2 regions of the Cellulomonas sp. NPDC058312 genome follow, and region 1 is predicted to be linked to the other one. Evidence: riboswitches for the same ligand, from Rfam matches in the RefSeq annotation. Region 1 holds a riboswitch; the other holds the start of a gene.
What was found. A riboswitch is a leader RNA that binds a small molecule or an ion and turns the genes downstream of it on or off. The one in region 1 is predicted to bind thiamine pyrophosphate.

Region 1 (14,883 bases):
ACGGGGCGACCCCCGCTGCCGCGTCGACGCCGCGCAGCGCCCGGTCGTCGAGCTCCCGCAGCGCGTGCCGCAGCTGTCCGAGGTCGTCGACCGCGTCGGCGAGCCAGCGCAGCACCCGCGGCACCCGCAGCCGGGCGGCGTCCAGCAGCCCGGGGTCGCGCAGCAGCGTGAGCGGCCCGACGTCCGCGATCAGGCGCCCGTCGGTGACGACGAGCACCCGGTCCGCGGTGCCGGCGACCGCCCGCAGGTCGTGGCAGGAGAACAGCACGCCGCGGCCCTGCGCCGCGGCGGCGGTCAGTGCTCGGAGCGCCGCGACGGTGCCGTGCCGGTCGAGACCGAACGTCGGCTCGTCGGCGAGCAGGAACGGCCGGTCGTGCACGTGCGCCGCGGCGAGGCCGAGACGGCGTTGCTGCCCGCCGGAGAGCTGGTGCGGGTGGTGGTCGGCGTGCCCGGTGAGGTCGAACCGCTCGAGCACGTCGGTGACCCGCGCGTCCGTCGCCGGCCCGCGGGGCAGTCCGGCGGCGACCTCGGCGCGCACGGTCGTCCGGGACAGCTGGTGCTCGGGGTTCTGCAGCACCAGGCCCGCGCGGGGTCCGGTCACCGTGCCCGCGGCGGGGCGGGCGACCCCGGCCAGACAGGCGAGGAGCGTCGACTTGCCGCTGCCGTTCGGGCCGACCAGGGCGACCACCTCGCCGGCCCGGAGGGTCAGGTCGACGTCGTGCAGCACGGGGGCGACGTCCCGGCGCCGGCGACCGGGTGCCGGCGGGGGAGCGACGGCCAGCCCGCGGGCGACCAGCGTCGGCCCGGCACCGCGGGGCACGACCGGGGACGCGGGTGCCCGCGCCGCGAGGTCCAGCACGCGCCGCTGGTGGTCGGGCGACCCGACCGGACCGCCGAACGCCGCGGCGAGCTCCACGTCGAGCGGCAGCCAGCAGCCGCGGGCGAGCAGGTCGGCGCCGGCCCGGCTCGCGACGTCGGCGGCGGGGCCGTCGTGCGTGACGCGGCCCTGCCGGTCGAGCACCACCCACCGCCCGGGCAGGCCGTCGAGGCCCGCGTCGCCCGCGAGCTCGTCGAGCCGGTGCTCGACCAGGACGCAGGCCGCCCCGGTCCGGTCCCGGGCGGCGGCCAGCGCGGACCGGACCGCTGCGACCCCGTCGGCGTCGAGCATCGAGGTCGGCTCGTCGAGCAGCAGCAGGGCGGGCCCGGGCGCGAGGGCCGCCGCCAGGGCGACCCGCTGCAGCTCCCCGCCGGACAGCCCGTCGGTGCGCCGGTCGCGGAGGTGCGCGGCGCCGGTGACGTCCAGCGCGCGGTCGACCGCGGCGCCGATCCGGTCGGGGTCGACGCCGAGGTTCTCCAGCGGGAACGCCACCTCCTCGTCGACGTCGGGCAGGCACACGCCGGTCTCGGGGTCCTGCGCGAGCACGCCGACGACGTCGGCCAGCCCGGCGACGGTCGTCGTGGCGACGTCCCGGCCGGCGACGCGGACCCGCCCGGTGACCTGGGCGGGCACGACGTGCGGGACGGCGCCGTGCAGGCAGCGCAGCACCGTGGACTTGCCCGCCCCGGACGGCCCGAGCAGCAGCACCTGCTCCCCGGGCGCGACGCGCAGGTCGACCGGCCCGACGCCGTCGCCGGTCGCGAACACCGCCTCGAGCGCCTCGGTGTGCAGGACCGGCACGGCGTCGTCGGTCGCGGCGTCAGCGGTCACGACGCACCACGGCGGGTTCGAGGTCCCGCTCCGCGCGGACGATCGCGAACCCGTCCAGCACCCCGGTCCGGCGCAGCGCGTCGACGAGCACCTTCGCGAGCAGCCCGCCGAGCAGCACCCCGGACGCGACCTGGAGGCCGAGCCGCAGCAGCAGGATGTCCTGCCCGTACCAGCCGAACCGCACGGCCGACCAGGCGAACACGAGCCCGGCGCCGAGTGCGCCCGACACCGCGAACCGGGCCCAGCCGAACCGCCGGTACCGGCCCAGCGCGAACGGCAGCTCGCTGCCGAGTCCCTGGATCGCGGCGGCGACGAGCAGCAGCGGCCCGACGGGGGAGCCCAGGAACACCACCTCGACCACCGACGCGATCACCTCGGCGAGGATCCCGACGCCGGGGCGGCGGATCACCGCGACGGCCACGGGCGCGACGATCAACCAGCCGCCGAGCAGCACATGCTGCGCGAGGTCGCCGGCCGGTCCCATCAGCACCGCGAGGGCGTTCCACGCCTGGACGAGCGCCCAGTACAGGAAGCCGAAAACGACGCCCAGCATCACGAGCAGCACGATCTCCTTGAGCTCGAGACGGGCCCGCCGGGTCGGCCCCGGCCCCGCGTCACGCACCGGCGTGGGACGGGCTGTTGAGCGACAGGGTCAGGTGGCTCGTGACGTGCTGCACGCCGCGGCCCACCGTCGTCCACGCGCCGACGACGGCCTCGAGCACCGCACCGAGGTCGCCCTCGAGGCGGGTAACGAAGTGCTCCGAGGCGCGGACGGTGCCGCCCGCCCGGGCGAGCGCGATCGCGGCCTCGATGTCGCGCATGTGGTCCGGCTCGACCCCGGCCCGGACGTCGTCAGCGAGCGGGTAGAGCGCCCACTCGGCGGCGGCGAACCGGCCGGTGCGCCGACCGGTGGGCGGCTCGACACCGCGAGGTCCGGCGCCGCCCGGCAGGTCGCACCGGACCTCCCCGGGGCAGCCGCGGGACAGGTGCACGGTGACGGCGGCGTGCTCGCCGGACGCCGCGACGGCCTCGGTCAGGTCGGTCAGCCAGCGCAGCAGGTCGGCCTCGTCGCCGCCGGCATAGGTGCTGACGTCGCCGGTGCGCAGGACGAGCCCGGCGGGGTCGGCGGCGGCGAGCGCGCCGCGGATCACGTCGACGTAGCGGTCGGCCATGACGGCGACGGTGACGCGCGCGCCGACGCCGAACCGCACCGGGTCGGCGGTCAGGTCGGCGGCCGGCTCGGCGGCGCGGGCGAGGGTGGTGGGGGCGGTGTCGGTCATCGGCGTCCTCCGTGCGTCGGTCGGCACGGGAGGACGGCGGACGGGTGCCCGGCGCCCTGCATTCGCTTCCTGCGCTGGCATGACCCAGATCAGGTTCAACGGTCGGAGTTCGAGTACTCCCTCTCAGCCCGGCTCACCGGACTCCCGTGCTTCGACCGGAACGCTAGCACCCGGCCGCGCGCACGAGCAGGGGTCAGACCTTCCCCTGGATCAGCCGGTGCCAGTAGATCTGCGGCTCGAGGTACCGGTCGAACAGCAGCAGGCTGCGGCGAGGCCGGGCGAGCTCGGGGAACGGCAGGGTCGGCAGCGGGCGGCCGTCGCGGTCGTGCTCGGCGAGCAGCAGGTGCCGCAGCGAGGTGGTGACGGGCGCGACCGTGTAGCCGTCGTAGCGCCGCATCCCGCCGCGGGTCCGGCGGGCCCGGATGTTCCGGGCGACGACCGGCACCTGCCGGCGCAGCGCCCCGCCGGAGGGCACCGTCGCGACCGCCGCCGCGTCGCCGAGCCCCCACACCCGCGGGTGGGTGCGGTGCTGGAGGGTGCCGGGGTCGACGTCGACGAAGCCCTCGGCGTCGCCGAGCCCGCTGTCCGTGACCCACGCCGGCGCGCGGTGCGGCGGGGCGAGGTAGAGGGCGTCGTAGGGGAGGTTCGCGGGGCCGTCGTCGCCGGACACGTGCAGCGCGCGGTCGTCGGGGTCGACGGCGTCGAGGCGCACGCCGGTCCGCACGTGGACGCCGTAGTCCGCGGCGGCCGCGCGCAGCTCGCGGTCCGCGCGGGCGTGCTGCACCAGGTGCGGGGCCTCGACGAGCAGGTCGACGCGGATGTCCCCGAGCACGCCGGTGCGCCGCCAGTGGTCGGCGGCGGCGAACAGCGGCTTCAGCCCGACCGGGGCGCACGGGGTGTGCCGGTCCGCGATCGCGAACACGGCGCGGCCGGCGGTGAGGGCGGACAGCATCGTCCAGGTCCGCTCGGCGAGCTCGGGCAGGTAGCTCGTCGCGGCGTGCGGGGTGGCGACGGCCGCACGGGACCCGGGGACCGCGTCCCAGTCCACCTGGGACCCGGGGCAGACGGCGAGGTCGCCGTAGCCGAGCTCCGTCCCGTCGGCGAGGTGCACGACGGACCGCCCGGGGTCGACGCGCACCACGTGGTCGGCGTAGCGGTGCACCCCGGCGGGGACCACCTCGTCCTGCGGCCGGCGCAGCTCGTCGAGGGTCGCCGTGCCCGACGCCACGTACGACAGCATCGGGCGGTAGTGGTGGACGCTCGCCGGCTCGACCACGGCGACGTCCCGGCACCCGTCGCGCCGCAGCCGGCCCGCCAGGGACAGGCCGGCGTTGCCGCCGCCGATGATGAGGACGTCGTGCCGCTGGGGGGTGCTCATGGTGCGCCTCGCTCCGTCGTCGTGCGGGGCCCGGGTCCTGAGCCTCGGGGTGCTGCGGCCACGCTAGGCGAGCCGGGACGTGCCCGCCGGTCGGGACGCGGATTGCCAGATGAGGTAAGGCTTGGCTAATGTCCCGCACGTGCCCGCCCACCCCGCCGCGATGACCGCCGCCGACGTCAGCATCGGCTACGGCGGCGACCCCGTCGTCACCGGCGCCACCGTCGACCTCGCCGCCGGCCGCGTGACCGCGCTGGTCGGCCCGAACGGGTCGGGCAAGTCGACGCTGCTGCGCGGCATGGCCCGGCTGCAGCGGCTGTCCGCCGGCGACGTGACCCTGGGCGGCGCCGACGCGTCCCGGCTGTCGGCCCGCGACTTCGCGCGTCAGGTGACGCTGCTCGCGCAGCAGCGGCCGACGCCCGCCGGGATCACGGTGCGCGACGCCGTCGAGTTCGGCCGGCACCCGCACCGGCAGGGCTGGCGCGGCACCGACCCCGACGGGCACGACGCCGTCGACCGGGCTCTGGAGCTCGCCGGGATCGCCGACCTCGCGGGCGACGACATCGACGCCCTGTCCGGCGGCCAGGTGCAGCGCGTCTGGTTCGCGTCCGCGCTCGCGCAGGACACCGGGGTGCTGCTGCTCGACGAGCCGACCAACCACCTCGACCTGCGCTACCAGGTGGAGGTGCTCGAGCTGATGCGCGCGCTCGCGGACGTCCACGACGTCGCGGTCGGCGTCGTGCTGCACGACCTCGAGCAGGCCGCCGCCGTCGCCGACCGGGTGCTGGTGCTCAGCGCCGGCCGGGTCGTCGCGGACGGGCCCCCCGAGCAGGCGCTCACGTCCGCGCTGCTCAGCGAGGTGTACGAGATCGACGTCGACGTGCACGCCGACCCCCGGACGGGCCACCTCGCGGTGCGCACCCCGCGGCTGGCGCTGCGGCGGGTCGCCGCCGTGGAACCGGCGCCCGTCGGCGCCTGAGGCACCCCGACCAGACCACCGCCGCACCACCGGTGCGGCGCCGAGGGGCGAGACGCGCGGAGCCCCGGAACCCACCCGCGCAGACACGAGGAACCATGACCACGCGACGCACGCTGACCGCCCTGGTGGCCGTCGGCGCGCTGGCTGCCCTGGCGGCCTGCGGCACCACCGACGAGCCCACCTCCGACGCCTCCACCCCCGCGGCGGACGGCGCGGGCGCGGTGTCGATCACGGACGACCGCGGCGAGACCGTCGAGCTCGACGCCCCCGCGACCCGCGTGGTGTCGCTGGAGTGGATGCAGACCGAGATGCTCACCTCGCTCGGGATCACCCCGGTCGGCGCGGCCGACGTCGAGGGCTACACCTCGTGGGTCGGCACCAGCGTGCCGCTGGTCGGCGAGCCCGAGGACGTCGGCACCCGCGGCGAGCCCTCGGTCGAGGCCATCGCCGCGCTCGAGCCGGACCTCATCATCGGCGTCACCTCCTCGATCCCCGAGGGCGCGATGGAGCAGATGGAGCGGATCGCCCCGGTCGCGCTGTTCGACGGCGCGGACGCCGCCGACCCGATCGGCTACGTCGAGCAGACCTTCCGGTCCGTCGCCACGCTGGTCGGCGAGGACGACGCGGCCGACGAGGTCGTCGCGGCCTCCGAGGCGAAGGTGGCCGAGAACGCCCAGACGCTCGCCGACGCCGGGCTGGCCGGTACGCCGGTCGTGTTCGCCTCCCCGTACGCCGAGGGCGCGAACGTGACCATCCGGATGCACGGCCCGCGCACCGCGTTCCAGGCCGTCGCCGACGAGATGGGCCTGACCGCCGCGTGGACCGACCCGGGCGACGACGCGTACGGCCTGTCGTACGTGGACGTCGAGGGCCTGACCGCGCTGCCGGCCGAGACCCGGTTCCTGTACTGGGGCAACGACTCCGAGGACGACGTCGTCGAGACCTCCCTCGCGTCGAACCCGGTCTGGCAGTCCCTGCCGTTCGTGCAGCAGGGCCACGTGTCCCGCGCGGGCGTCGGCATCTGGGCCTACGGCGGCCCCGAGTCGCTGGCCGGCTGGTCGGACGACCTCGTCGCGCAGCTCACCGCCGCCGAGTGACCCGCACCCGCTGAGCACGCCGTGACGACCCCACCGACCACCGCCGCCCGGCGGCCCGACGCCCCGCGCGTCCGGGCCGCCGGTCCCGGCGCCGTCCCGCCGGCCCTCGCGGGTGTCCCGGACGGCACCGGGCGGGACCGGCAGCCGGTGCGGGTCGTCGTCGTGCTCGCGCTCCTGCTCGCCTGGCTGGCGGCCGCCGCCGCGTGGCACCTGACCCAGGGCACCGCCGACGTGACCGTCGCCGAGCTCTGGCGGGCGCTCACGGGGCAGGGCGACCTCGACCAGGCGGCCGCGGTGGTCACGGCGTCCCGGCTGCCGCGGCTCGCGGCGGGCGTGCTGGTCGGCTGCGCGCTCGGCGCGTCGGGCGCCGCGCTCCAGGGCGTGGCGCGCAACCCGCTGGCCGCCCCGGACACGCTGGCGGTCAACGCCGGCGCGTACGTGGCGGTCACCGCGGCGGCCGTCTTCGGCGCGACGCTCGGGGCGATCCCGAGCGTCGTCGTCGCGTTCGTCGGCGGCCTCGCCGCGGCGGGGCTGGTCATCGCCCTGTCCGGCGGGGCGGCCGCGTCGCCGGTCCGGCTGGTGCTCGGCGGCTCCGCGATCACCCTCGGCCTGGTGTCGGTGACCCAGGCGATGCTCGTGCTGTTCCCCTGGGAGACCCAGGGCCTGTTCGCGTGGGGTGCCGGGTCGCTCGGCCAGAACGGCATGGGCACCGTCCGCGCCGTGCTGCCGGTCGTGCTCGTCGCGCTCGCCGGGCTGCTGCTGCTCGGCCGGCGGATCGACCTGCTGCAGCTCGGCGACGACGCAGCCCGGTCGCTCGGCGTCGACGTCGGCCGCACCCGGCTGGTGGGGGTCGTGCTGGCGGTGCTGCTCGCCACCTGCGCGGTGACGGTCACCGGGCCCATCGGGTTCGTCGGGCTGTGCGCGCCGCTGCTGGTCCGGCTGCTCGCGACGTGGGTGCGGCCGCTGGCGCGCCACCGGCTGCTGATCCCCGCTGCGGGGGTCGCCGGAACGGCCCTGGTGCTGACCTCGGACGTCGCCCTGCGCGCGGTGTTCGGCCCGGTGAGCGGCGTGACCGTGCCGACCGGCGTCGTCACCAGCCTGATCGGCGCCGTCGCCCTCGTCCTGCTCGCCCGACGCGCCCGCGCCGCGCTGGAGCCGGACACGCTCGTCACGCTGCGGGCCGGGACCGCGCTGTCCCGCCGCGCGCCCGCCGTGGTGCTCGGCGTCGTGGCCGTCCTGGCCGTCGCCGCCCTGGTCGCCGGCGTGCTGCTCGGCGACTCGACCGTGCTGCTCGGCGACGTGCAGAACTGGCTCGCCGGCCGCGCGTCGGTGCGGCTCGACATCATCCTCGACTCCCGGGTGCCGCGCGTGGCCGCCGCCCTGCTCGCCGGCGCGTGCCTCGCGCTGGCCGGCGGGCTCGTGCAGGCCGTCACCCGCAACCCGCTGGCCGACCCCGGTGTGCTCGGCGTCGCGCACACCGCGGGCCTCGGCGCGGTGCTGGTCATCGTGCTCGTCACCGGGCCGTCGTTCGCCCTGGTGTTCACCGGGGCGCTCGTCGGGGCCGTCGTCGCGGGCCTGCTCGTGTTCGGGGTGAGCGCCGGGACCGGCGCCGCCGCCGGGCGGATGGTCCTCGTCGGACTCGGCACCGGCGCGGGCGCCAGCGCGATCACGACGCTGCTGCTGGTCCGCACCGACCCGTGGAACCAGAACCGCGCGATCACCTGGCTCGGGGGCTCGACGTTCGGCGCGGGCACGCCGCAGCTGGTGCCGATGGCGGTCGCGCTGCTGATCGGCGTGCTGGTCGTCGCCCGGACGCACCGCGACCTCGACCTGGTGCAGGTCGACGACGTCACCCCGCGGGTGCTCGGCGTCGACGTGCCCCGGTCGCGGTACGCGCACCTCGCCCTGGCCGTGCTGCTCACCGCCGCCGCCACCGCCGCCATCGGGCCGATCGCGTTCGTCGGGCTGGTCGCGCCGCACGCCGCGCGGATGCTGATCGGCAAGCGGCACCGCTGGCTGCTCCCGACGACCGTGCTGCTCGGCGCCACCCTGGTCGCCGTGGCGGACGCGGTGGGCCGGACGGCGATCGCCCCCGCCCAGCTGCCCGCGGGGCTGGTCACGGCCGTCGTCGGGACGCCGTACTTCCTGTGGCTGCTCTGGCGCATGCGCGCCCGCCGCTGACCCACCCCCGCGCCGCTCGCCGGTGGCGGGGGGCGGGTGGCCGGGGTAGAAGGGACGCACCACCGTCCCTCTCGAACGGCAGGAGCCTGCGATGGCGCAGCGCACCCCCTGGTCCCCGCGGCGCGCTCTCGTCGCCGGAGCCGCCTCCGTCCTGATCGCGCTGCCGCTGCTCGCGGTCCCGGCCGCGGCTGGCGCGGGCGGTGCGGGCGGCCCGTCCGGCGGCGGGCACGGCGGTGGCGGACCCGGTGGCGGGGGAGCGGTCGGGACGTACGCCAACCCGGTGAGCGCCGGGTTCGCGGACACGTACGCCGACCCGGCGGTCGTCCGCGGGCAGGACGGCTGGTGGTACGCGTACGGCACGACCGACCCCCTGCGCGAGGGCGAGGGCACCCGGCACCTGCTGCCGGTGTCGCGGTCGGCCGACCTCGTGACCTGGGAGTACGTCGGCGACGCGTTCACCGAGCCGACGCTGCCCACCTGGGCGGACACCGACCCGGACCGGCTCGCGGCGCTCTGGGCGCCCGACGTGCGCTACGTCGACGGCGAGTACCGGCTCTACTACGTCGTCACCCAGACGACCCTGACCCCGGGCGCGGGCGACGGGGCGATCGGGGTCGCGACCGCCCCGACCCCCACCGGCCCGTGGACCGACTCCGGCGACCCCGTCGTCGACCCGCGGCCCGGCGGCGGCGGACCGGACGACTTCCTGTGGACGTTCGACCCGCACCACGTCGTCGGCCCGGACGGCACCGAGCACCTGTTCTACGGGTCCTACTACGGCGGCATCTGGGTCACCGAGCTCGACGCGACCGGGACCGAGGCGGTGGGCGCGCCGACCCGGGTGGCCGTCGACAACAAGTTCGAGGGCGCGTACGTCGTGCAGCGCGACGGGTTCTGGTACCTGTTCGCGTCGACCGCGAACTGCTGCGCCGGGCCCACGACCGGGTACAGCGTGCAGGTCGGCCGCGCGACGGACCTCACCGGGCCGTACCTGGACCGCGAGGGCGTGCCCCTCGACGGGTCGCGCGCGGGCGGCACCCCGGTGCTGACGCCGAACGGGAACGCGTGGGTCGGCACCGGGCACAACGCCGTCGCCACGGACCTGGCGGGCCAGGACTGGATCGTCTACCACGCCATCGACCGGGCGGACCCGTACCTGGATGGCACCGACGGCGTGAACGAGCGCCCGATGTTGATCGACCGGCTGGACTGGGTCGACGGCTGGCCGGTGGTGAACGGCGGCGCGGGTGCGTCCGAGGGCGAGCAGACCGCACCGGTGACGGACGGCCGCGCGGTGACCGGGTTCGACGCCGGGACCGGGTCCCCGTTCCGGGGCGCGTCCTGGCGCACGGAGCCGACGGACCCGCAGGGCGGCCCGCACGCCGTGTCGCGGCGCGCGGGAGCGCTGCTCACCCGCGAGCCGCAGCGTGTCCCGGTGCGGGTCGAGGGCGATCTCCGGCTCGACGGGACGGCGGCCGGCGGAGTGGTCGCGGGCCAGGCGGGCTCGGGCCGCGGCGACCGGCACGACGACGCCGACTGGTCGCGCGCGGACGGCGGCCGGGGCGGCAGCGGGCGACCGTCCGGCGTGAGCGCGGTGGTCGACCCCGGCGCCGGGCTGCTCGTGCTGAGGTCCGGGTCGGGCGAGGCCACCGCCCCGCTGCCCCCGGGCGTCGACTGGTCGACCTGGCACGCCGTGGTCCTCGAGCTCGACGGCCGCACGGCGCGCGCGGAGGTCAGCCAGGCGCGCCTCGGCGACCCGCTGGCCGCGGTGGCGCTCGACCTGCCGCGCCGGGTCGGCGCCGGTTCGGCGGGTGCGGTCGCCCGCGGCGCCGGGGTGCACGTCGACGACCTCAGCGTCGTGCCGCTCGCGGGCGACGACGTCGTGCCCGTGCCGCTGCCGACCACCGGGACCCTGACGGACGACGTGACGTTCGACGCGGACCTCGGCGCGGGCTGGACCGCGCTGCGGGCGCCCGAGGTCACGGTCGCGGACGGCGCGCTGGTCTGGCCGGTGGAGCAGGCCGACCTCACCGGCAGCGGGAACGACGCGGGGGTGCTGCTGCGCGCGGTGCCGGACGGCGGCTGGACCGCCGAGACGCAGGTGACGACCGACCTGGGCGTCGACGACGTCCGGAACTACCAGCAGGCAGGGCTGGTGGCGTACGGCGGCGACGACCTGTTCGCCCGGCTGTCGCACGTCGCGATCTGGAACACCCGGCAGACGGAGCTCGGGTACGAGACCCCGTACGCGGGCCGGCTCGCGTACGGCGGCACGATCGTCGGGCCGCCCGGCGACACCACCTGGCTGCGCCTCGTGCACCGGACCGACGACACCGGCGAGCACGAGGTCCGCGGCCTCACCAGCACCGACGGCAGCACGTGGGTCGCGGGCGGGGTGTGGACGTTCCCCGCGGGCACCGACCTGCGGGTCGGGCTGGTCGCCCACGGCTGGAACGGGACCGACCCGCGCGCCACGGCCCAGTTCGAGCACCTGCGGATCTGGGCGGACTGAGCGCGACGGCCGACCGCGTGACCGAGACTGGGGCCGTGGACCTCGCGCCGGACGACCCCTGGACCCTGATCGCCGACGACTGGGCGCGGCTGTGGGCCCCGTCGGCCGAGCCGGTCCGGCGCGCCGTCGTCGCGGCGGCGGGCGTGGGCCCGGGGACGCGGCTGCTCGACGTCGGGTGCGGCAGCGGGGAGCTGCTGGCCCACGCGGCGTCGCTCGGGGCCGCGGTGTCCGGGGCGGACGCCGCCCCGGGGATGGTCGAGCGGGCCCGCGCCGTCGCACCCGGGGCGGACGTGCGGGTCGCGGAGGCCGAGGCGCTGCCCTGGCCCGACCGGGCGTTCGACGTCGTCGCCGCGGTCAACGTGCTGCAGCTCGTGCCGGACCCGGAGGTCGCCCTGGCCGAGGTGGCGCGCGTCGTCGCACCGGGCGGCCGCGTCGCGGTGTGCGGCTGGGCCGAGCGCGACCGCAACGAGCTGGACGTGGTCGAGGCCGCCCTCGCGCTGGACGACGGCGAGCCGCTCGGCGACGAGCACCCGCTGCGGGAGGAGGCGCCGGTGCGGGCGCTGCTGACCGCTGCGGGCCTGACCGTCGAGACCGTGACCCTGGTCGACGTGTCGTGGACGGCCGACGACGAGGAGGCCCTGGTCCGTGGGGTGCTGCTCGGCGAGGACGCCGCCGGGCTGCGGGAGCGGGGCCCGGTCGTCGTCGACGCGGCGGAGCGGTTCCGGACGCCGGGCGGGGGGTTCCGGTTCCGGAACACCTACCGGCTGCTGGTCGCGCGCGCCTGACCGGCGCCTCGGCCCGCCGCCCTCAGCCCGCCGCGTGCCGGTCGAGGAACGCGTCGACCGCCGCGGCCGCACCGGCGCTGTCGAGGTGCAGCCCGTGCCCGGCGCCGGGCATCGCGACCAGCTCGGCGCCGGGGATCGCAGCGGCCAGCCGCTCGGCCGACGCGAGGGCGGCGAGGCGGTCGTGCGTACCGTGCACGACGAGCGTCGGCGCCGTGATCCGCGATAGCACGGCGAGCGCGTCGTGCGTCGTGCTCGCCCGGTAGAGCGCGCGCAGCGTCGGGCGGTCGGCGTCGAGCGTGAAGAACCGGCGCACCTCGTCGGGGTGGGCCGCGGCCCAGTCGTCGGCGAAGAACAGCCGGCGGCGCTCGACCGGGTCCCCGCCGAGCAGCAGCCGGTGCGCCGCGGCGTCCCGGGGCACCCCGTCGCCGGCACCGGCGCTGGTCGCCAGCAGCACCAGGGACGCCACGCGGTCCGGGGCGTCCACCGCCAGCCACTGCGCGATCTTGCCGCCCATCGAGTGCCCGACGACCTGCGCGCGGTCGACCCCGGCGGCGTCCAGGACCGCGCGCACGTCCCCGGCCAGCGCCCGGGTGGTGAACCGGGCGTGCGCGTCCTCCCGACGTCCGGGCGCGCTGCCGCCGGTGCCGCGCTGCTCGGTCCGCAGCACCCGGAACCGGTCCGCGAGCCGGTGCACGACGGGGTCCCAGCCGGCCGTCGGCGTCGCCTGGCCCTGGAGCAGTAGGACCGGCGGTCCCGACCCCAGCGCGGTCCACAGCAGGTCGACGCCGTCGTCGGCGGGGGCGGTGCGGCGGGACGCGGGCGGGGCGGAGGTCACCGGGCGACGCTAGCCCAGGCGCCCGCCGTCGTCCGCCGCCGTCGCACGCCCGCACCCGGGCCCGCGTGAATCACCCGTTCCCCGGCATCTCTCACCCGGTCGGTGCGCCCGCGCCGGCATCCGCTTTCCCATACTGGGGCCATGCCGGCGACCGACGAGGGACCGCACGTCGAGCGGGACCGCGAGCTGCGGCCCCAGCTCGCGGCCGCGTTCCTGGTCGTGTCGCTGCTGGTGGCGTTCGGCGGGCTGACCCCGGCCGACCCGGACACCGCCGTCGGCCGCTGGGTGGCGGTCGCGTCCCTGTACGCGGTGCTCGCCGTGCTGGCGCTGGCGCTGCCCGCCGCGCCGCGGACCACGCAGGCGATCCTCGTGACCGGGGTGTTGGCCGCGGGCGTGGTGACGGGGAGCTGCCACAGCGCGCAGGGGGTGTTCACCGGGTGCCTCGGGATCATCCTGGCGGGGCAGCTGGCCGCGTACGCGCTCGACCTGCGCCGGGCGCTGGCCGTCGGGGCGGTGTGCGTCTCGACCATCGCCGTGGCCGCGAGCGTCGCCCCCGCCCCGGTGCGGCCGAGCAGCACGGTGGTCGTCGTGGTGCTGGGGCTGATGACGTCGGCGCTGCTCGGGCGGCAGACGCACTGCCTGCGCGTCGACGCGGGCACCGACCACCTGACGGGTGCGCTCAGCCGCGGCGCGTTCTACGAGCGGCTCTCCGGGGCCGTCGACCGGGCGCAGCGCACCAGCCGTCCGCTCGCCGTGGTCGCCCTCGACATCGACGACTTCAAGGTCGTGAACGCGACGCACGGCCACCTCGGGGCCGACGACCTCATGGCGTCCCTGGTCGGGGCGTGGCGGGCGGACCTGGACAGGCACGCGTTCGTCGGCCGGGTCGGCGGCGACGAGTTCGTGGCCGTGCTCCCCGGTCACGACGCGCGGTTGGCCCGCGGCTGGGCCGCGCTCGCGAGCAGCTGGACCGCCCTGCCGAGCAGCGCCGGGGTCGCCGAGCTCCGGGCGGACGACACGATGCGCACGCTGCTGGCCCGGGCGGACGCCGACCTGTTCGCGGCGAAGCAGCGCAAGGCCGACGCCGAGCCGACCCGCACGGTCGTGACCGACCCGGTGGCGTGACGCCCGGGCTCGACCCGGTGGCGTGACCGACGACGCGATCCGGGACGTGACCGGGTGACGTGCGCCGGGCAGGGCGCTCCCGGCCCGGCGCTCACCGCGCGAGGCGCTCGACCGCGCCGGCGAACACCGGCGGCAGCCGCACCGCCGCCGGGACCAGCGCGCCCCGCAGCGGCGACGTCGCGGCGGCCACCAGGGCGGAGGTGAGCAGGCGGTAGTCCCGGGTCTCGGTGCGCCAGGCCCGCTCGTACCCGGCGGCGTCGTCCAGGTGCGCGACCGCGGCGCGCGCCTGCGCGAAGCCGAGCCGGAGGCCCTCGCCGGTGAGGGCGTCGACGTACCCGGAGGCGTCGCCGACCAGCCGCACCCGGCCCGCGGTCCGCGCGCGGGTGCGCTGGCGCAGGGGACCCGCACCCCGGTCCGCCGCGTCGACGGCCGCCCCCGCGAGCCGGTCGGCGAGCGCCGGCACCGCCGCGAGCTCCGCGTCGACGTCGACCGGCGCGGCGCCGAGCAGGGCGACACCCACCAGGTCCGGGGCGACGGGGGTCACGTACGCCTCGGTCCGGCGGCCCCAGTGCACCTCGACCAGGTCGGTCCACGGGGCCACGCGGTAGTGCCGGCGCACGCCGAACCGACGGGCCGTCCGGGGCCCGGAGCGTGCCAGGACGCGGGACACGGCGGCGGGCACGGCACGCGGCGGCCTCGCCTCCAGGCCGGTCAGCCGCCGGACCGTCGAGTGCAGGCCGTCGCACGCGAGCAGCCACCGTGCGTGCACCCCGCCGGCGACCACGCCGTCCTCGTCCTGGGTGACCTGCAGGACCCGCCCCGTGACCCGCTCGACCCCCAGCGCGTCGGCGCGGTCCGCGAGCGCCGCGTGCAGGACGGTGCGACGGACCCCGCGCCCGGGCGGGCCGGCGAACCGGTGCTCGGCGCGCAGGTCGTCGCGCACGTAGGCGATGCCCGCGAGGTCGCGCCCGGCGGGGTCGACGCCGAGGCGGTGCAGCGCCGTGAC
Region 2 (14,883 bases), on a different contig from region 1:
TCCACGGCGAGCGGGTCGTGCTCACGACGCTGGCCGTCGTCGTCGGGCTCCTGGTAGGCGTGGGCGCCCTGTCGCTCAGCAGCTCGCGTGCCGTCGACGAGCACCCGTGACGATCGACGGTCGATGGTTTACTATCGTTTTTCGATAGACACCGACGAAGGGCTGCCCCATGAACCGCTGGACCGTCCTCGCGCTGCGGGCGCTCATCGTGCTGCTGGCGGCGGGCCTCGTCACCGTCCAGGTGATGGTCGTGCCCGCGATGGTGCGCGACCTCGCCGCCGAGCCCGACGCGGCGCACCTGCGCTGGCCCCTCGGGCTGATCGCCCTGCTCGGCGTCGGCACCGTCGAGGTCGCCCTCGTCGGCGTCTGGCAGCTGCTGACGATGGCCCGCCGCGACACCGTGTTCTCCCGCGCGGCGTTCCGCTGGGTCGACGTCGTCATCGGCGCGGCCGTCGCCGCGTGGCTGCTCGCGATCGTGCTCGCGTTCGTGCTCGCACCCGGGGAGGCCGTCGCGCCGGGCCTGGTGCTGCTGGTCGTCCTCGGGGGCGTCGGCGCGGCCGGGATCGCCCTGCTCGTCCTCGTGCTGCGGACCCTGCTGGCGAAGGCCACGACGCTGCGCACCGAGCTCGACGAGGTCATCTGATGCCGATCGTCGTCGACATCGACGTGATGCTCGCGCGCCGCAAGATGACCGTCGGCGAGCTGGCCGAGCGCGTCGGCATCACGCCCGCCAACCTCGCGGTGCTCAAGAACGGGCGGGCGCGGGCCGTGCGGTTCAGCACGCTCGACGCGCTCTGCGAGGTGCTGGAGTGCCAGCCCGGGGACCTGCTGCGGCACGAGCCGGGCTGACCCCCAGCACCTCGACGGGCTCAGGCCTCCTCGACCGGCAGCCAGAGCTCCACCGTCGCGGTGCTGAAGTCCGCCGCCCGGTCGAGCACTGCGACCACCTCCGGGCCGGGCCGCAGCCGCCACGGGTTGGACGGGAACCACTCGGTCGCGGTGGCCGCCCACACCGCCTGCAGGGCGTCCGGGTAGGCACCCGCGGCGCGGAACACGGCCCAGGCACCGGCGTCGACGTCGAGCACGTCCAGGTCGCCGGGCACCTCCACCGAGTCCGACACGGCGACGCCGTGCAGGTAGGTCAGCCCGGTGCCCTCCCGGCGGTCCGGGTCGAGGTCGGTGCTGACCGCGAGCAACCCGCGGGGCTCGGCGTCGCCGATCGCCTTCAGGCGGACGTGCTCGGCAGGGTCGATCGACGCGACGTGCTGCTGGACGGCGGCGTTGACGCCGTGGTGCACGAGGGGGACGCGCGCGGCGTGCCCCACGAGGCGGTGCGCGGGCAGGGTGGTGAGTCGGACGTCCATCGGGACAGCTCCTTCGACGGTCAGGCGGAACCTGAGACGGGCCTGGGCGCGGAAGGGGCCACCGTCCTGCCGGGCGCGACCCGGACCGATGCCGTGGACGGCCTGGAACGCCCGGCCGAACGCCTCCGCCGACCCGTAGCCGGACCGCACGGCGACGCCGAGGAGGTCACCGGTTCCGGTGACCAGCTCAGCCGCCGCGACCGTCATCCGCCGTCGGCGCACGTACTCCGACAGCGGCATCCCCGCCAGCGACGAGAACATCCGACGCAGGTGGTACTCCGTCGTGCCGACGGCGACGGCCAGGCGGGCCACGTCGAGATCCCCGGCGAGATCGTCCTCGACGAGGTCCACGAGCCGGTTGAGCGAGGCGATCACGGTGCTCCCTTCCGCGGTCCACCCTGACGCCCGCACGGGTGCCTCGACCCGATCGTCGTGGCCCGATGCGATCAGCCCGGCAGGGGAGGGACGCGCCGGCGCCCCCTCAGACCAGGTCCACCCGGTCGGCCTGCGGCCCGCGGTCGCTCTGCCGCACCTGGAACCGGACGCGGTCGCCCTCCTCGAGGACCTCGCCGTCCCGGACGACCGAGACGTGCACGAAGAGGTCCGGGCCGCCGTCGTCGGGCGAGATGAAGCCGAAGCCGCGGTCCGCGTCGTACCGCGCGACCGTGCCCTCGCCGCCGCGCGCCGAGCCGCGGCCGCCGCCCTGCTGCCGACCTCCGCCGAACCCGCCCTGACCGCCGTGACCGCCGCGCGACGGACCCGACGGGCCCCGGCGCTGCTGGCCGCCGACGATCCGCACGTCCTGCGCCTGCGGGCCCCGCTCGCCGTCGGCGACGCGGTAGCTCACGCGGTCGCCCTCGACGAGCTCGGTGGCGCCGCCGACCAGCGACCGCGCGTGCGCGAACAGGTCCTCGCCGCCGTCGTCGGGAGTGACGAACCCGAAGCCCTTGGCGACGTCGAAGAACACCACGGTGCCGTCGGCGCCGTCGGACGTCGCCTGCCGGCCCGCCTGCGGCCCGAGCGGCAGCAGGTGGTCCGCCTGCGGCCCCTTCTCCCCGTCGACCACGAGGAACGCGACGCGCTGCCCCTCGGTGACGACACCGCCCCCGACGATCGCCGAGCTGTGCACGAAGATCTCGCCGCCGCCGTCGACCGTCGCGAAGCCGTAGCCCTTGGTCGACTCGTACCAGGCGACCGTGCCCAGCACGCCGAGGGTGCTCGCGGGGGCCTCGGCGGTGACCCGCACGCGCCGCGCCTGCGGACCGCGGTCGCCCTCGCCGACCTCGAACTCGACCTCCTGGCCCTCCCGGAGGGCGCGCGTCCCGTCGCCGTCGACGATCTCGGACGCGTGCACGAACAGGTCCTCGGCGTCGTCGCCGCGGGCGAGGAAGCCGAAGCCTCGTTCGGCGTCGAACCAGCGGACGGTTCCCTGGGGCACTTCGGACTCCTCGTGACGGCAGCAGATGCTCCCCCCAGTGTCCCCCCTGCGGGCGCAGCGGTGTGACCGGCCGCACCGCGGGCCCTGCGCGCCGCACGCGTACGATTCTCCGGGCCCGCGCGACCGCGGCAGCTCTCCCCACCCAGGACGGACGGCGCATGAGCGCGCAGACCACCGAGCCGGCACCGCAGGCCGGCGACACCCCCGCCGACCAGCCCGGCATCGACCCCGAGGACTTCGCGACGTTCCTGCGCGTCGTCGACCAGGTCGCCGCGCTGCCCAAGGAGCACCCGCAGCACTCCGCGGCCCGGCGGGCGTCGTCCTGGCTCTACAAGGCGGCGAAGAAGCACCGCCGCGGCGAGCGGCACCGCGCGATCTCCGCGGCCGACGCCGCCGTCGTCGCCGCGACCGCCACCGGGAGCCCCGGCCGCATCGACGACGAGACCGCCGGCCTCGCGCTGACCTCGGCCGCGACCGGTGCGGTGGCCGGGACGCTGCTGCGCCCGCGGCCCTGCTACGTCTGCAAGCAGGACTACACGGTCGTCGACGCCCACTACCACCAGCTCTGCCCCGACTGCGCGGCGCTGCACCACGCCAAGCGCGACGCCCGCACCGACCTCACCGGCCGACGGGCGCTGCTGACCGGCGGCCGCGCGAAGATCGGCATGTACATCGCCCTGCGCCTGCTGCGGGACGGCGCGGACCTGACCATCACCACCCGGTTCCCGAAGGACGCCGTCCGCCGGTTCAGCGCGATGCCGGACGCCGCCGACTGGCTGCACCGGCTGCACGTCGTCGGCATCGACCTGCGCGACCCCGCCCAGGTGGTCTCGCTCGCCGACCACGTCGCCGCGCAGGGGCCGCTGGACGTCCTCATCAACAACGCCGCCCAGACGGTGCGCCGGCTCCCCGGGGCGTACTCCCGGATCACCGAGGCCGAGCAGGCCCCGCTGTCCGGCGAGGGCACCCGGATGATCACCACGTTCGGGCACACCAGCGACGCCCACCCGCGCGCGCTCGCCGGGTCCGTGAGCGAGCTGACCAGCCCGGCGCTGGCGATCGAGCGCGCGGCCCGCGCCGCCGCCGAGGAGCTCGCCGCCCAGTCGCTGACCGCCGAGGCCGCCAGCCTGGAGCGCCTGGTCGCCGGGACGTCGATCGACGCCGGCGGCCTGGTCCCCGACGTCGCCGAGACGAACAGCTGGGTCGCGACCGTGGACGCCGTCGACCCGATGGAGCTGCTCGAGGTGCAGCTGTGCAACCAGACGGCGCCGTTCATCCTGGTCAGCCGCCTGCGCCCCGCCCTCGCGGCGTCGCCCGCCCGCCGGACGTACATCGTCAACGTGTCCGCGATGGAGGGCGTGTTCTCCCGCGGCTACAAGGGCCCCGGGCACCCGCACACGAACATGAGCAAGGCCGCGCTCAACATGCTGACCCGCACGAGCGCCGCGGAGATGCTGGCCGACGGCATCCTCATGACCGCCGTGGACACGGGCTGGATCACCGACGAGCGGCCGCACCACACCAAGGTCCGGCTCGCGGAGGAGGGGTTCCACGCGCCGCTCGACCTGGTCGACGGGGCCGCGCGGGTGTACGACCCGATCGTCCGCGGCGAGGCCGGCGAGGACCTGTACGGCTGCTTCCTCAAGGACTACGCCCGCTCGCCGTGGTGACCGGTGCGGTGGTGACCGGCACGGCGGTGACCGGCGCGGTGGTGACCGGCGCGGCGGTCACGCCGCGGACAGCGCCGGCGCGAACGGCAGCAGCTCCTCGGCCCCGTCGGCGATGACCAGGCACGAGCTCTCGGGCACCTCGAGCCACGCCCCGCGCAGGCCGCCGAGCGGCTCGGACACCACCAGCCGCGTGTCGTCGGCGAGCCCGTGCAGCACCGGGTTGTCCGGGTACTGCGCGCGCAGGACGGCGACGTCGCGGTTGCGGAACAGCGACCGCGACCGGCCCTCGGAGGAGTACCGGAACGTCCACAGCCGCTGCCCGTCGGTCGTCGCGACCGTGCCCTGCACCGGGTAGTGGACGCCGTGCCGGGCGGCGACCTCCTCGACCAGCCCCACCGCGGCCGCGACCGCCGCGGGCGGGTCGTCCGTCAGGCCCGCGCTCAGCGCCAGGTAGAACAGCGTCTCCGAGTCCGTCGACCCCTCGATCAGCGGGTACAGCGACGGGTCGACCGCGAGCTGCAGGTCCCGCTTCAGCGCGCTGAACCCGTCGATCATCCCGTTGTGCATCCACAGCCACTGGCCGTGGCGGAACGGGTGGCAGTTCGTCCGCTGCACCGGGGACCCGGTCGTCGCACGCACGTGGGCGAACAGCACGCCCGACCGGATGTGCTGGGCGAGCTCGCGGAGGTTCTGGTCGCTCCACGCCGGCTCGACGCTCCGGAACAGGCCGGGGATCGGCGAGTGCTCGTCGTACCACCCGACACCGAACCCGTCGCCGTTCATCGGCTCGGAGCCCAGGAGGCTCTGCCTGCTCTGCATGACCAGGGAGTGCTCGGGCTTGTACAGCAGCTCGTCCAGCGTCACGGGTGAGCCTGTGTAGGCGATCCACCGGCACATGTCGACCTCCTCGTCGGGGTGGGCGCCTCCACTGTCCCGCCGGGCCTCGCAGCGCTAGGCGTCCGCCTCGAACCGGGACGGCACCAGGTCGGCGAGCAGGGTCCGGTGCGCCCACCGCACCCACGCCAGGCCGCTCCACCCGCCCCGGCGCACCAGCGCGTTCCACGTCTCGGGCCCGAGCACCAGGGTCACGAGGTCGACGGCCTGCTCCGCGTCGAGACCGGACCGCAGCACGCCGTCGCGGTCGCAGGCGTCGACCAGCACCCGGTGCACCGCGCGGCGGCGGGTCTCGTCGCGGTCCCACGCGGCGGCGAGCACGGGCTCGCCCGCGGCGCCGAGCCGGACGAGGTCGAGCACCGGGCCCGCGCGGCCCATCAGCTCGGCGGCCCCGCGGACGTGCAGGAACAGGCGGCGCACCGGGTCGGGCTCGGCGGCGACGGCGCGGACCCAGGGTTGGTCGGCCAGGTCCGGTGCGGCGTCCCGGCGGTCGGCGCCGTCGACCGCGCGGTCGAGGCAGCCCACGAGCACGTCGGCCTTGGTGGGGTAGGAGTAGTAGACGGTCTGCACGCCGACCCCGGCCTCGCGGGCGATCGCGGTGATCGCGGTCCCGGGGACCCCCTGCGCGACGAACAGCCCGGTGGCGGCGTCGGCGATCCGCCCCCGCGAGGCGGCAGCCCGCCGCGTCCGCCCGTCTCCGCTGCTCACGCCGGTAACCGTAGCAGCACTACCACTTCCTTCCGGTAGCGCCACTCCGACTTCCTCCCCTCCCCGGGACGCGCGGCCGACGAGTGGTCACGACACGCGGGCGTCGCGGGGTCTGGACCCGCGTGTCGTGACCACTCGTGCAGCGCGCAGGCGCAGGTGGGGGCGGGTTGTGGGAGTGGGGCTACGGAAACAGGAGAGGCTCAGGCGCCGGTGGCCAGGAGGGCCAGCAGGGCGAGGTTGAGGGCGACGACCAGGGCGACCACCACGACGAGGACCGCCTGCAGCCGGCGGCCGTTGGCGTGCTCGCCCATCAGCGCCCGGTCCCGGTTGAGCCGCACCAGGGGGATCACCGCGAACGGGATGCCGAAGCTCAGCACCACCTGGCTCACCACGAGGGTCCACGTCGGGTCCGCGCCGACCGCGAGCAGCACCAGCGCGGGGACCAGCGTCACCGCGCGCCGGACCAGCAGCGGCACCCGGCGGTGCACCAGCCCCTCCATCACGGCCGCGCCCGCGTAGCAGCCGACCGACGTCGAGGCGAGCCCCGACGCGAGCAGCCCGACCGCGAACACCACGCCGATGCCGCCGCCGAGCGCCGACGAGATCGCCGCGTGCGCGCCCTCGATGGTGTCGGTGCCCTCGACCCCGCGCAGGTTCGCCGCGGCCAGCAGCAGCAGCCCGATGTTCACCGTCCCGGCGACGGTCAGCGCCGAGCCGACGTCCCAGCGGGTCGCCCGCAGCAGACCGCGCCGCTCCTCGGGCGCCGGTGTGCGGCCGAACCGGTCGCGGCTCAGCGCGGAGTGCACGTAGATGGCGTGCGGCATCACCGTCGCGCCCAGCATCGACGCGGCGAGCAGCACCGAGTCGGTGCCGGCGAACCGCGGCGCCAGGCCCGCGAGCATCCCCGCCGGGTCGGGCGGCCCCACCAGCAGCCCCGCGAGGAACCCGACGACGATGACCAGCAGCAGCGCCGCCACCAGCGCCTCGAACCGTCGCTGCCCGTACCGGTTCTGGGTGGCGAGCAGCAGCATGGAGACCACGCCGACGACCAGCCCGCCGGCGACCAGGGGCAGCCCGAACAGCAGGTGCAGCGCGATCGCCCCGCCGACGACCTCCGCGATGTCCGTGGCCGCGGCGACCACCTCGGCCTGGGCCCAGAACGCCAGCCGGGGCCCGCGTCGCAGCCGCTGCCCGAGCACCCCGGGCAGCGAGTCGCCGGTGACGATCCCGAGCTTGGCCGACTGGTACTGCACCAGCACGGCCATGACGTTCGCGGCGACCAGCACCCAGAGCAGCAGGTACCCGTACCGGGCGCCGGCGGTGAGGTTCGCCGCGACGTTCCCGGGGTCGACGTAGGCGATCGCCGCGACGAACGCCGGGCCCAGCAGGGGCAGGACGGGGCGGCGCACCCCCGCGCGCCGCTCGGTCTTCGTACTCACCGCACCTCCAAGTTCGGATGTCCGAACTCAGTTTAGGCACACGGGCGCGCCCGAGCCCCTCCGCCGGTCGCGCGGGCTCAGGCGGCGGTGACCACCTCGCGGCGCCAGCGCCCGTCCTCCTGGCGGAACCCGACCCGCTCGAGGTAGTCCCCGGTGTCGCGGGCGTCCGGCGCGACGACCAGGGCGCGCAGCCCCGTGCCGTCGAAGGCCCCGCTGCGGCGGTACACGAACTCACCCGGGGTGAAGTCGCGGAACCGCGGCGTCACGTAGTCGAGCTCGACCTCGCCGACCCCGTCGCCGGCGTCGCGGACGACGACGACGCCCACGGTCTCGTCGCCCCGGAGCACCAGGTAGGCCCACCGGCCGTCCGCCTCCGCCGCACCGCGGAACGACGGGTAGTACCGGGCGATGTCCTCGGCGTGCACGCCGACGACGTGCCGCAGGTAGTGGTCGGCCGCACCGACGGGCACCACCTGGTAGACGTCCGCGTCGTGCCGCTCCCGGGTCAGACGCCACAGCCAGTAGACGTCGATCACCGCGATCACCGCGTTCATCACCGCGAACGGCCAGATCCCGACGACCGCGTTGTACCCGGCGGCGATCGCGGACCCCGCGAGGTTCATCCACCGGAACCGCAGCACCCGTGCCTGCATCAGCGACACGACGACGAGCGCGGACCCGACCCACCCGATGATCTCCAGCACTGGCATGGCGAGAAGGTACCGCCCGCCAGGCCCGGAGGTATCCGTAGCGACGCTCCGACAACCCGGGACCCGGCCCGAAATCGCTCGACCCGCACCCCGACCGCGCGCAGCATGGCCGGATGACCGCCGACCCGCGGACGGCACCCGTCCTGGTCCCGCTCCCGCTGCCCACCGACCTCGACGCCCCCGACGCGTGGCTGCTGCACGGCATGGTCGACGCCGTCAACGACGTGCTGCTCGACACCTGGGGCACCCGCGACGAGGCCCGGGTGGCCGGCGAGCAGCTCGCGGCGCTGCGCGACCAGGAGTACGTCACCAGGCTGCGGTTCGTCGCGCTCGACGCGCCGCCGGAGGCCGGGCCGCCGGACCCCGCACGGGTGCTGGGGCGCGCCGTCCTCGACCTGCCGCGGCAGGACAACACGCACACCGGCTCGGCCGGCGTCGAGGTCCGGCCCGCGCACCGGGGACGCGGCATCGGCGCGGCGCTGCACGACCTGGTGATCGCGACCGCCCGCGCGCACGGCCGCAGCACCCTGACCGCCTCGTCCGATCACGCCGCCGAGCCCGACGCCGGCCCCGGGACGCTCGCCCCGAGCACGGGCACCGGCCGGGTCCGCGCGGACGACCGGGGCGTCGCCTTCCTCGCCCACCGCGGCTGGACGCTGGAGCAGGTCGTCCGGCGGTCGGTGCTGGACCTGCCGGTCGACGCCCCGGTGCTGGCCGGCCACGCCGCGGCGGCCGCACGGGCCGCGGGACCGGACTACCGGGTGGTCCGGTGGGAGGCGCGCTGCCCCGACGAGCTCGTCGACCAGTTCGCCCATCTCCAGACCCGGATGAGCACCGACGCCCCGAAGGGCGGCCTCGACCTGCGCGAGGACGTCTGGGACGCCGCCCGGGTGCGCGCCGCCGAGCAGACCTACGTCGACCGGGGCATGCCCTACCGGGTCGCGGCGGCGCTGCACCAGCCGACCGGCGACCTCGTGGCGTACACGTCGCTGGTCAGCCGCCCGGACTCCGACGAGTTCGTGTTCCAGGACGACACGCTGGTCCTGCGCGAGCACCGCGGGCACCGGCTCGGGATGCTGGTGAAGACCGCCAACCTGGCCCGGCTCGCCGAGGTGCAGCCCGGCGCCCGGCGGATCGGGACCTGGAACGCCGAGGAGAACGCGCACATGCTCGCGATCAACGTCGCGCTCGGGTTCCGGCCGGCGGGCGGCTCCGGGGAGTGGCAGCTCCGGCTCGGCTGAGACGGCAGGGGCGCCGGCTCAGCCCCCGACGACCGCCACCGCGCCCTCGTCGGCGACCAGCCGTACCCGGTCCCCCGCCGCCGGGTCCGTGCCGCTCGCGGGCAGCGCGGCGGTGACGCGCACGTCCTCGGGCTCGAGCACCGCCTCGACCTCCACGCGTCCGCGACGGGTGCGCCGACCGGCGACGACCGCCGAGCGGACCGGCGCACCGTCCGGCACGGGCTCGTCCGCGGCGAGCACCCGCCAGCCGCCCGGCGCCACGGCGAGGGTGCCCGGGACGAGCTCGGCGTCGGCGGGCCCGCCCGGCCCCGCGTCGCCCGGCCCCGCGACCGGCCCCGCACCCAACCCCGCGAGGAACGTCCGGTACCCCAGGAACTCCGCCACCGCACGGGTCGCCGGCCGCCGCCACAGCTCCTCGGGCGCGGCGACCTGCAGCAGCCGCCCGCCGCCCATCACCGCGACCCGGTCGGCGACGGTGAACGCCTCGTCCTGGTCGTGCGTGACGAACAGCGCCGTGGTGCCGGTCGCGACCAGCACCTCGCGCAGGTCGTCCGCCAGCCGCTCGCGCAGGGACCGGTCCAGGGCGGACAGCGGCTCGTCGAGCAGCAGCAGGCGGGGCCGGGGGGCGAGCGACCGGGCGAGCGCCACCCGCTGCCGCTCGCCGCCGGACAGGGTCGCCACCGGGCGCCGGGCGTACCCGGGCAGTCCGACGAGGTCCAGCAGCTCCGCGACCCGCTCGGCGCGTGCGCGGCGGTCGAGGTCACGCAGCCCGTAGGCCACGTTCCCGGCGACGTCCCGGTGCGGGAACAGCTGGCCGTCCTGGAACACCAGGCCGAACCCGCGGCGGTGCACCGGGACCCCCGCGACGTCGCCGCCGGCCCACCGGACCGACCCGCCCGCGGGCGGCTCCAGCCCCGCGACCGCGCGCAGCAGCGACGACTTGCCGCAGCCGGACGGGCCGAGCAGCGCCAGCACCTCGCCGGCGGGGACGTCGAGCGTCACGCCGTCGACGGCGACCACGCCCGCGGACCCGCGCCCGCCCGGGTAGCGCACGACGAGGTCGCGCACCGCCAGCCCGGCCGCGCGGGCGTCGGGGGCGGAGGTCGCCCCGGCCGTCGTCGGGCTGGTCACCTGGTCCGTCACAGCTCTCCTCCCACCGGCCCGCGCAGCTGCTCCGCGAGCGCCATCACGCCCGCGGTCAGCAGCGCGAGCACCACGCCCGCCGCGAGCGCCATCCCGTAGTTGTCGGCGCCCGGCTGCCCGATCAGCCGGAACACCACGACCGGCAGCGTCGGCCGGTCGGGCCGGGACAGGAACGACGTCGCCCCGAACTCCCCGAGCGACACCGCGAACGCGAACCCCGTCGCGAGGCCCACCGACCGGGCGACCAGGGCGCCGTCCACGGTGGCGAGCACGCGGCCGGGCGCCGCGCCGAGCGTGGCCGCGGCCTCGCGCAGCCGGGGGTCGATCGCCCGCAGCACCGGCAGCAGCGACCGGACGACGAGCGGCACCGCGACGACCGCCTGCGCGACCGGCACCAGCACGCCGGTGCTGCGCAGGTCGGTGGCGATCCCGAACGGGTGCCCGAGCGTGAGCAGCGCGCCGAACCCGACGGTCACCGCGGACACCCCGAGCGGCAGCATGAACACCCCGTCGAGCACGCCGACGGCCCGGCGCGCCCCGGGCCGTCGGGGCCGGCGCGAGACGACCAGCGCCACCAGGCCGCCGACCACGAGCGCCAGCAGCGTCGCGTCCACGGCGACCCGCAGCGAGTTGCCCAGCGCCTCCCACACGGTGACGGTCAGCGCGTTGCGCCCGCCCGTCGTGCCGAGCGCACGGTAGTGGTCAAGCCCCCAGCCGTCGCCGGTGCGCAGCGACCCGAGCAGCAGCGCGCCCAGCGGCAGCGCGATCAGCAGCAGCGTCACGGCGGTGACCGCGGCGGGAAGCGGGTGCGGCTGCCGGGTGCCGGGCTCGGGCTCGCCGACCAGCTGCAGCGCCCGCTCGCGTCGCGCCCGGGCCCGACCGGCGACGGCCAGCGCTGCGACGACCACCACGACCTGCACCACGGACAGCACCGCGGCGGCGCGCAGGTCGAGGAACTGCGTCGTCTGGATCCAGATCTCCGTCTCGACGGTCCCGAACCGCAGCCCGCCGAGCACCAGCACCGTGCCGAACGCCGTCGCGCAGAACAGGAACACCAGCGACGCGGCCGAGGTGATCGCCGGGGTCAGCGCGGGCAGCGTCACCGTCCAGAACGCGCGGGCGGGCGACGCGCCCAGCGACCGGGCGGCCTGCTCGGGCCGCGGGTCGAGCCGCTCCCACAGGCCGCCGACGGTCCGCACGACGACCGCGTAGTTGAAGAACACCAGCGCCGCGACGATCGCGGTGAACGTCCCGTCGAGGTGCAGGAACCCGAGCGGTCCGCCCTCGCGGAGCAGCGCCCGGAACGCGACGCCGACCACGACGGTCGGCAGCACGAACGGCACGGTCACGAACGCCCGCAGCACCCCGCGGCCCGGGAACCGGCACCGGTACAGCACGTACGCGCCGGGCACGCCCAGCAGCACGGACACCGCCGTGCCGATCGCGCCCTGCGCCAGCGTGAGCCCGACGATCCGCCAGGTGCGCGGCCGCGCGAACACCTCGGCGAACCCGGACAGGTCCAGCGCCCCGTCGGCCACGAACCCGCGGCTCACGAGCGTCAGCACCGGCCAGGCGAAGAACACCCCGAGGAACACCAGCGGCACCACGGCGGCCAGCGCCCACGCCGCCGCGCGGCCCCACGCCCACACCCGGTCGCCCGGGCGCGCGGGCGTCCCCGGCCGGGCGGTGCCGGTCGGGGACGCCTGCGCCCAGGTGCTCATCGTCGCGCCGTCAGCCGATCACGAGGTCGGTCCAGTCGCGGACCCACTCGTCGCGGTGCTCGGCGATGTCCGCCAGCGGCACCTCGATCGGCTGCTCGGCCTGCGGGGCCCACCGCGCCCACTCCTCGGGCAGGTCCACCGCGGAGCTCACCGGGTACATGTACATCGAGCCCGGGATGTCGGCCTGGACCTCGTCGGACAGCAGCCAGTCGAGCAGCTGCTGCGCGCCCTCGGGGTTCTGCGCGCCCGCGAGGACGCCCGCGTACTCGACCTGCCGGAAGCAGGTGCCGAGCAGCGCCCCGGTGGTCGGCTCGTCGCCGCCCTCGGGCACGGTCTCCGGCGGGGACGACGCGTAGGACAGGGCGATCGGCCGGGAGCCGCCGCCACCGCCGCCGGAGAAGTCGGTGTAGTACGCGTCGGACCAGCCCTCGGCGACCTTGAGGCCGTTCGCCGTCAGGTCGGTCCAGTACTGCTGCCAGCCGTCCTCGCCGAACGCGCCGACCGTCGCCAGCAGGAACGCCAGGCCCGGGCTGCTCGTCGCGGCGTTGGTGACCACCGTCAGGTCCCGGTACTGCGGCTGGGTGAGGTCCTCGAGCGTCGTCGGCTCGGGCACGCCCTGCGCGGTGAACCAGGCGTGGTCGACGTTCAGGCACACGTCGCCGACGTCGACCGCGGTCAGCGAGCCCGAGTCGTCCGGCGCGTACGCCGCGGCGTCGGCGGCGGCGGGCGCCGACGACGTGTACGGGGCGAGCACGCCCTCGTCGATCGCCCGCGACGCGAACGTCGTGTCGATGCCGTAGACGACGTCGCCCAGCGGGGCGTCCTTGGTGAGGATCAGCTGGTTGACCAGCGCGCCGCCGTCGCCGGGGGCGACCTGCTGCACGGTCAGGCCGGTGTCCGCCTCGAACTGCTCGAGCAGCCCGTCGCTCAGCGCGAACGAGTCGTGCGTGACCAGCGTGACCGTCCCGCCGGCGGCGCCGGTCGACGCGTCGTCGGACGCACCCCCGGCGACCGAGCAGCCCGTCAGGGCCAGGGCGGTGGCGGCCAGCGCGGCCGGGGCGGTGTGCCGGAGCGTCCGGCGGTGCGCACGCGTGCGCGTCATGGTGGTTCCTCCTCGATGTGCACCGAGGGGGCCGTCCCGTCCCGGACGCGCACCCGCGCGCGAGCACGGGGCACGACGGCACGAGGTGGCTGAGATTCCCGACTCCCTCCGCCGGTGCTAACCGGATCAGGTTCGAGGGTCTGCGGTTCCGTCCGCACTCTCAGCGTCGGTCGGGTGCCACCTGCGGTGACGCCCGGGACGCTCCCCTGTCGTTCGGGGCCGAGGCTACACCCGGTCCGGCGGGCGTCCCGCACGGGCCCGGTGACCTGCGGCGCGGGGGCGGCGGCACTAGCGTGAGGGCAGCACCGGGCCCGGCAGCCGCCGCCCGGACGACGCACGAGCGCAGGAGGTCGCAGTGGCCGACGAAGAGACCCAGTCCACCATCGCCAAGGTCACCGGCCTGATCGTCGCGGGCGCCGTCGCGTGGCTCGCGACGAAGGCCGTCGACACCGCGTGGAAGGCCGCGTCCGGGCACAAGCCGCCGAAGCCCGAGGACGACGCCGACGACATCCGGATCGGGGAGGTCGTCGCCGCCGCGGCCATCACGTCCGCGGCCGTGACGATCGCCCGGGTGCTCGCGACCCGCGGGACGAAGAAGTTCGCGAAGCGCGTCGACACCAACCGCCGCCTGCCGCGCTGAGGCGGTCGCGCAAGGCCCCCAGGTCCCCCCGTCGCGTCCCACCGCGACGGTAGCCTGGGCCATGCCCTCCACCGACGAAAGCCCAGGTCAGCGCCGTGCGACGGGTCGCTCCGTGCACACCGTCGACGACGTCCTCGCGCTCCTCGACCAGCTGTTCGAGGAGCGCGCCGACCGGTGGTCCGACCGCGGCGGCACGGACTTCTGGGACGCGTTCTACACCGACCGCGGCCGCGGCGTGCCGTTCTTCCGCGACGCCCCCGACGAGAGCCTCGTCGCCTGGCACGCGGACGGCCGGCTGCCGCTCGGCCCCGGGACCCGGGTGCTCGAGCTCGGCTGCGGGCCGGGCCGGAACGCCGTCTGGCTCGCGCAGCAGGGCTGCGCGGTCGACGCGCTCGACCTGTCCGCGACCGCGCTCGCCTGGGGCCGCGAGCGGGCCGACGCCGCCGGGGTCGCGGTGCGGTTCGTCCGGGCGGACGTGCTCGGCTGGCGGGGCGAGGCGCCCTACGACGTCGTCGTCGACTCCGGCTGCTTCCACCACCTGCCCCCGCACCGCCGGGTCTCGTACCGGTGGCTGCTGGAGCGCGTGCTCCGGCCGGGCGGGCACCTCGCGCTGACCTGCTTCACGACCGGGCACGCCGGTGACGGCGGCACGGAGGCGGACGACCTCGACCTGTACCGGACCGGCAGCCTCGGCGGCGGGCTCGCCTACGGCCCCGACGACCTGCGCCGGGCGTTCGACTGGCTGACCGAGGTGGAGCTGCGCCCGATGCGCCGGGTCCGGGACGCGACGACGTACGGCGAGGACCTGCTCCA

Region 2: another riboswitch for thiamine pyrophosphate. It lies ahead of ACFVXN_RS17910 (thiamine ABC transporter substrate binding subunit); the one in region 1 lies ahead of ACFVXN_RS05700 (YkoF family thiamine/hydroxymethylpyrimidine-binding protein).

Annotation. Positions count from the first base shown of each region.
Region 1 covers NZ_JBHVZE010000002.1:298,471-313,353, forward strand. Annotated here, with positions in the region: gene ACFVXN_RS05685 (energy-coupling factor transporter transmembrane component T family protein) at 1-2, opposite strand, end outside; gene ACFVXN_RS05690 (ABC transporter ATP-binding protein) at 1-1,708, opposite strand, end outside; gene ACFVXN_RS05695 (ECF transporter S component) at 1,698-2,273, opposite strand; gene ACFVXN_RS05700 (YkoF family thiamine/hydroxymethylpyrimidine-binding protein) at 2,323-2,988, opposite strand; TPP riboswitch at 3,038-3,146, opposite strand; gene ACFVXN_RS05705 (NAD(P)/FAD-dependent oxidoreductase) at 3,182-4,366, opposite strand; gene ACFVXN_RS05710 (ABC transporter ATP-binding protein) at 4,527-5,342, shown strand; gene ACFVXN_RS05715 (ABC transporter substrate-binding protein) at 5,438-6,439, shown strand; gene ACFVXN_RS05720 (iron ABC transporter permease) at 6,461-8,620, shown strand; gene ACFVXN_RS05725 (family 43 glycosylhydrolase) at 8,712-11,132, shown strand; gene ACFVXN_RS05730 (class I SAM-dependent methyltransferase) at 11,150-11,917, shown strand; gene ACFVXN_RS05735 (alpha/beta fold hydrolase) at 11,940-12,752, opposite strand; gene ACFVXN_RS05740 (diguanylate cyclase domain-containing protein) at 12,894-13,877, shown strand; gene ACFVXN_RS05745 (NAD(P)/FAD-dependent oxidoreductase) at 13,969-14,883, opposite strand, start outside.
Region 2 covers NZ_JBHVZE010000007.1:47,510-62,392, forward strand. Annotated here, with positions in the region: gene ACFVXN_RS17845 (MFS transporter) at 1-110, shown strand, start outside; gene ACFVXN_RS17850 (DUF2975 domain-containing protein) at 170-643, shown strand; gene ACFVXN_RS17855 (helix-turn-helix domain-containing protein) at 643-849, shown strand; gene ACFVXN_RS17860 (GyrI-like domain-containing protein) at 870-1,739, opposite strand; gene ACFVXN_RS17865 (cold-shock protein) at 1,846-2,802, opposite strand; gene ACFVXN_RS17870 (SDR family NAD(P)-dependent oxidoreductase) at 2,961-4,472, shown strand; gene ACFVXN_RS17875 (class II glutamine amidotransferase) at 4,530-5,369, opposite strand; gene ACFVXN_RS17880 (TetR/AcrR family transcriptional regulator) at 5,424-6,074, opposite strand; gene ACFVXN_RS17885 (Nramp family divalent metal transporter) at 6,275-7,513, opposite strand; gene ACFVXN_RS17890 (hypothetical protein) at 7,591-8,223, opposite strand; gene ACFVXN_RS17895 (GNAT family N-acetyltransferase) at 8,337-9,464, shown strand; gene ACFVXN_RS17900 (ABC transporter ATP-binding protein) at 9,483-10,607, opposite strand; gene ACFVXN_RS17905 (ABC transporter permease) at 10,604-12,328, opposite strand; gene ACFVXN_RS17910 (thiamine ABC transporter substrate binding subunit) at 12,339-13,430, opposite strand; TPP riboswitch at 13,517-13,648, opposite strand; gene ACFVXN_RS17915 (DUF4235 domain-containing protein) at 13,786-14,070, shown strand; gene ACFVXN_RS17920 (SAM-dependent methyltransferase) at 14,183-14,883, shown strand, end outside.